Regions from separate parts of the Clostridium sp. FP1 genome, predicted to be linked through region 1. Evidence: riboswitches for the same ligand, from Rfam matches in the RefSeq annotation. Region 1 holds a riboswitch; the other holds the start of a gene.
The links. Region 1 has a riboswitch for cyclic di-AMP ahead of G9F70_RS22665 (cell wall hydrolase). Riboswitches for the same ligand answer to the same signal wherever they lie in the genome.
Positions count from the first base shown of each region.

Region 2: linked by a shared signal. The riboswitch ahead of G9F70_RS18045 (C40 family peptidase) and the one ahead of G9F70_RS22665 (cell wall hydrolase) in region 1 are both predicted to bind cyclic di-AMP.

Region 1 is NZ_JAAMNJ020000001.1:4,788,113-4,791,330, reverse strand. Features, by position in the region: gene G9F70_RS22670 (NAD(P)/FAD-dependent oxidoreductase) at 1-842, shown strand, start outside; gene G9F70_RS22665 (cell wall hydrolase) at 981-1,535, opposite strand; cyclic di-AMP (ydaO/yuaA leader) riboswitch at 1,537-1,660, opposite strand; gene G9F70_RS22660 (hypothetical protein) at 1,691-2,716, opposite strand; gene cdaA (diadenylate cyclase CdaA) at 2,979-3,218, shown strand, end outside.
Region 2 is NZ_JAAMNJ020000001.1:3,687,477-3,690,694, reverse strand. Features, by position in the region: gene G9F70_RS18055 (hypothetical protein) at 160-729, shown strand; gene G9F70_RS18050 (GNAT family N-acetyltransferase) at 930-1,454, shown strand; cyclic di-AMP (ydaO/yuaA leader) riboswitch at 1,526-1,672, shown strand; gene G9F70_RS18045 (C40 family peptidase) at 1,674-2,294, shown strand; gene G9F70_RS18040 (SPOR domain-containing protein) at 2,433-3,167, shown strand.

The sequences.
Region 1 (3,218 bases):
CTATAATTGGTACAGGGCCAGCGGGTCTTGAAGCAGCTATTAATGCTAAAATTAGAAATAAAAACATAATACTTTTTGGAAGTAAAGAATTAAGTGCAAAACTAGTAAAAGCACCAAAGGTAAATAATTTTTTAGGGTTTTATAATCTTACAGGAAAAGAGCTTAAAAACCACTTTGCAGCACATATTGAAGCTATGGGCATAAGTATTGTAAATGAGAGAATAAATAATGTTTACGCTATGGGAGATTACTTTGCATTAATGGTAAATGATAAAATATATGAGGCTAAATCAATAATTTTAGCTACAGGTATAGAATATGGAAAACCATTAAAAGGAGAAGAAAAGTTATTAGGAAAAGGAGTAGGTTACTGTGCTACCTGTGATGCTCCATTGTATAAAGGTAAGACAGTTGTTGTAGTAGGATATAACAAAGGGAGTGAAGAAGAAACTAATTTTGTCAGTGAATTATGTGGAAAAACATATTATGTTCCAATGTACAGAGGGGAATATAAACTAAATCCTAATGTAGAGATAATAAATCATAAACCTTTAGAAATAGTAGGTGTTGATAGGGTAACTAAAATTGTTTTGGAGCAGGGTGAAATAATTACAGATGGAATTTTCATGCTAAGAGATAGTTTATCTCCAAGCCAATTAGTTCCGGGGCTTGAGATAGAAGAAGGGCATATAAAAGTAGATAGAAATATGCAAACAAACATAGAAGGGTGTTATGCTGCAGGAGACTGCACCGGAAAGCCATATCAGTATATGAAGTCAGCTGGTGAGGGACTTGTAGCTGCATTATCGGCAGTTTCATATTTGGATTCAGCTAAGAAATAAATTTAGGCAGCTAACTTTAGTTAAAACTAACTTTAGTTAAAACTAACTTTAGTTAAAACTAACTTTAGTTAAAACTAACTTTAGTTAAAACTAATTGGGGTTAGCTGCCTGGACTGTAGTGTATAACTACAGTTTTTTTTATTTAACTACAAAAAATACATGATTTCCTATAGTTTTTATATTGGCCTTTTTTATATCCTTCATCCATTGAGAAGTTGATATTTCAGGATTATAAAAGAAAACAGCCTTATCTGTAGGATCTTTACCTTTTAATGCATCTAATACAGCTGTGTAACTAGCGGAATCTGGAATAACATCTGGTTTGCCTTGGTGAACTACCTTTCCACTTTTAACACAAGAAAAGGCATTTTTTTGATTAATAACACCAGAAATAGACTTTGGGAAACCGGCATGTCTAGTACGATTTAATATAACGGAGGCTACTGCAAGTTTGCCACTAGCAGGTTCACCACAACTCTCAGCATATACAACTTGAGACATTAAATAAATATCTTTATCAGTAACATAAACCGAGTCATTGGATCCATTAAATACAGCTAGTGCTTCTATTTTCTCATTATATAAATCTTTGATTTCTGAACCCTGTGAATATAAATATTCTCCCTTTGCGTTTAAATTAGGTAATAATGTGAATAATGTTAAAATACAAACTAAAAAAGTAAATTTTTTCATACTATCCTCTCCTTTTGCCTACGGAGTTAGCTGACGGGTTCGGAAAAGGTTTAACCTACACAAATTGTGATTCACCCCAAATGCTTGGTTCCTCCGTGTTTTTTTTACTTAGGCAATAATAGTGTGCCCAGGAGAATGAATATAATACATTAATTTTATTTATTCTTTAGTTCAATAAAGGTTTTAATAAATACACTATAGTAATTTTCTAACTCAGCAAATTTTAAATTGGAAGAGGTATATAAAGAGTCTGATGCTGATGAATTTACAGTAGCACTTAGGGCTTGAATTTTTTCATTTGTAAGTGCAAGTTTAAAATCCTTTAAATAATTTTCATACATATCTAATAGGGGTTTGAAGGATTCATAAGTAGCAGCAGTAGAGGTCGGTATAGATAAACTTTTAAAAGTAGTTTGCACATTGCTTAGTTTTACAAGATTATCACCTATTAGTAACAAGAGATCATCATAGGACATATTATTTTTTCTTACCTTTACCACATAAGAGTAATAATTGATTTTAATATCTAAAAAACTTTTGGATATGGTATCAATTTTACTAATGAACTCCTTAGTTTGATTAGATTTAATATCTTCTTCCACTTGCATTCTTATTGCCATATAACTGTCGTTAAGTACATCATCAATGAAGGTTAATGAAGTTTTTGGAAGGGTTATTTTAACATTATAAATATCTATTAATGAGTAAAAATTCATGCAGTTATTTCTATAAGTTTTAAGAGTGGTACTAAATTCATCTGCAGAAGAACCAGAGGGATCATTTAAAATTGCTAGTGCTTGCTTATAAATTGATAAGTTATTATCTAAACCTAGTTTTAGATTTTCATGATCTTTTTTATATTTTGAGGTTGGTTTAGAATTTGTTAAGTTATCCTTTAATTTAGTTAAATCATTAATACTACTGGGTAATTGCTTTTTTGCATATTCAACATCTATTGTTCCGTTAGTATTAAAAAGTTGTTCTATATTTTTATTAACTTCGTTAATACCCTTAATATTTTTTGTTATAGTGGTTTCATAGGAGGCATATACTTTATTTAAAGATGAATAGTAGCTGGCAAAGAAAATTCCTGTGGAGGTCATTATGATAGATAGAAAAAGTATAATTTTAAATGTTTTCCTTTTTTTATTAGCATCTGCAATATCTTTTTTTTCGCTCAAATAAACTCACTCCCTTATTTTTGTATTATATTATTATATTATCATAATAGAGTTAAATTATTCTAGAAAAATTATACAATTACATCCTTTTAGGATAAATTGTAGAATTGTAGTCTTTATCATTTGAAAATACATAAATTAATAGAATAACCACTGAACATAAATCTATTTATTATAATAAAATTAACTTATAATTTATATTAATAAGCCATAGCATGGTGTATAATTATAAATAAGAGTTTTATTAAGGGGGTGTGGCTTTATGGATGTACTTAAGTTAATGTTAAGCACAATTAAAAATATAAGTTTCTTTTCAGTTTTGGATATATTAGTGGTGGCCTATATATTCTATAAAACTTATATGCTAATGAAGGAAACAAGAGCTGAGCAGTTATTAAAAGGGATAGTGCTTATTTTTCTACTTATTCCTATAAGTCAGTTGCTTAATCTTACAGTATTAAATTGGATTTTAAATAAGACCATAACAATCGGTGTTTTGACT
Region 2 (3,218 bases), 1.1 Mb from region 1:
TGGCATTTTTTCATTTGGTAGCGTGAAGAAAAGGTATATTACGTGAAATGCATTTATAGTAAAATACCCTTTCAAAAATTTATTATAAAAATTAGTATCAAAACGTTGCCTCTAGCATAAATTGTTAATGTATTAGTAATATGGAAAGTAGGGAGGGCAATGATGAATCTAGAGGGCAGAAACTTTGAAGATACAGATATGGATGAAGAATATGAAATGATTCCATTTGAACCTATGATGTATGGATATGGACAAATGAATAGCATGCCGAATATGGGTATGAACACAAGTATGGGTATGAACCCAAATATGGGTATGAACACAAGTATGGGTATGAACCCAAATATGGGTAGGCCAATGGGATACATGCAAGATGTAAATCCAAATATGGAAATGGACCCAGGTATGGGAATGAATCAATTTAATGAAGATATGTCTATGAATGGGCTTAATTCAATGTCTATGATGTATGGAGATGCATCTATGAAAGATTATGGGGATGAGAATGAGGGATTAAGGCAAATGGACAAATATGAAGATGAAGGTGGATATAATAATCAAAATAGAGTTAATCCAAAATACAATGATGTTGATGCTATTGTAAGAAAAATTGAAAGGTATAATCCTGCTATATTTAGAAGTTTGACCAGGTATGGTATGCCTTATGCAGAGGCAAGAAATATAGTTAGAAGAATTGTTAGACTTACACTTATGTATAGTGAGGAATAAAAATAGTCTTAAGTTCAACATAAAGCAGAAATAAATTACAGAAATCATTTATTTTATAACCCTATAAAAAATTATAGGGTTATAAAATTTATATGGCATTTTAAATGCTTAGTAATATATACTTTTTTTATTGAAGGAAATTTAAATGTAATGTAGAATTAATTACTAACGTAGATTTTAATTATCCAAGAGGTGAGAATATGTTTAATATAGATATTGTGTTTGATGATGTTAGTATCATGAGTGTAGAAAAAGAAGATATTACTAAAATTGAAGATTGGATTAATTCTAAGCAAGGATTTAATATAGATGCGAGTCAGGATTACGGGATTGTGGATTTCTACGAAAGATATTTAGAGTATTATGTAAGTGAGGGAGAATACTTTCTTAAAGTTTTAAGGGGTAGTGAACTTATAGGAATTATTAAAGGGAGAATAGAATTTAAAAATCCAAATGAAGTGTGGATTATGTGCTATTTAATAGAATTTGGATTATGTGATGTTGATGTAGCTACTACAATTATTGATGAATTCATAAAACATTTGTATAAAAATTATGGAATACGTAATTTCTATACTTTTGTTTCAGCTGATAATAAGGGTATGATGAAAATATGGAAAAATAATAACTTTGAAATAAGTAGAGTGACAAGTAATTTTTTAGAAATAAATAGCAAAGACAAGGATATTTTAATTTTAAAAAAAGAATTTAATTCAATAAAATGAAATAATGCTTATAATATTCAGTTCTTTTCAAAGGTCATTAAAGCTATTGATATTTTCATGAAAAATATTTACAATAAATTAAGCTGAATCCTATTTATATATAGGTACGGAGGAACCAAGAATTATGGGGTTAATCTAGAAAATAGTAGATATTTACTAGTAGGGAGCCTTCAATCCCGAACCCGTCAGCTAACTTCGGAAGCTTTAGGAGGGAATGGAGTGAACACTTTAAAATCTAATTTAGTCAAAATGGCAATTTTTCTATTATTCATAGGTTTTTTTACAAGTATGAAAACAGAAATGGTAAAAGCTGATATTGTAATTAAAGGGCCCACACAAGTGTTTCTTCGCTGTGTAACTTTTAAAACAGATAAGGTTATTAAAGTTCCAGAAAGAAGTTCGCAAAAAAAGAAAAAAGAAGTGGAAAAAAGATTATCTAGAGGAGGAATTTCAACTAAAGAATTAGTTGAAGGTAGTGAAATGGATTTAATTGCTTATGCCTATGATTTTATTGGAAAACCATACGTATGGGGAGCTTCGGGACCTAAATCCTTTGATTGTTCAGGCTTTACAAAGTATGTTTATAATGCTTTTGGAGTAGATTTACCACATTATGCAGGTTCTCAAATAGGTGAGGGAAGTCCAGTACCTAGAGACAATCTAAAACAAGGAGATTTAATTTTCTTTAATACAGATGGACCAGTTTCACATGTTGGTATTTATGCAGGGGATGGAGAGTTTATACATGCCTCATCAGGAAGCAGGAAAGTTACAGTGAGTAATTTAGATAAAAGTTATTACAATGAAAGATTCGCTGGTGCAAGAAGAATACTCAATTAGATATACTATAATCCGACATTCATTGTCGGATTTTTTTTTATCTATATATGTCTAATATATTTTCCTTTTTTTATTCTAAAATCAGCTTTCAAATAATAATATTTTAAATAAGGATTTATTAAGTTGGGGGATGTTAGTATGAAATATACTAGATATAATTATAAACCACCTAGGAAAAAAAATAATTTTATGCTGGTTTTTATATTAATTATAATAGCAGCTATTGCACTGGGCAGCATATTTTCCAAACTATTACCTAAGAATAATACAAATGCAACTATAGGGGATAAAACTACTAAAATAGGTTTAGAAAAAGATAAGGTAACAAATAAAAATACTAAAGATACTTCTAAAGTAGTTTCTGAAGGCATTATTAATGAGTATGTAGGAATACAATGTGGTACGTTTAGTAACAAGGCAAACGCTTTGGTTTTGAAAAATAGTTTAATGAAGTCTGGTACACCCTTTATTATTGAAGAAAATAATTCAAATAGGGTTTTACTTGGTATTTATCCCAAAGGTAGTATTGATATTATAACTAAGGAGTTACAAGCAAGTAAGATAGAGTATGTTAAAATAAATTTTCAAGTGATTGGCAATGATGCAACCAGTTCACAAATCATTGAAATGGTAAATGCAGACCTTAAAATATTAAATAAACTTTCGGAAAAAGATATTAGTGCAGTTCAAACTGTTGAATTAAAAAAGTGGCTAGGAACGCTGCAAGGGGCAGATAAAAAAAGTGCAAGTTTTAATACCATGACAGAAATAAAAGCATATTTAACTGCAATGCCTGCGGAATTAAAAAAAGAAAAAACAGAGGAAGGATATATATATATCTATAAATTTATAAAAAAACTATCAAAGATATAACTAGATATTTTTTTTGTACTTTGTAAACAAATTGTAAAGAAGTTCTATGAA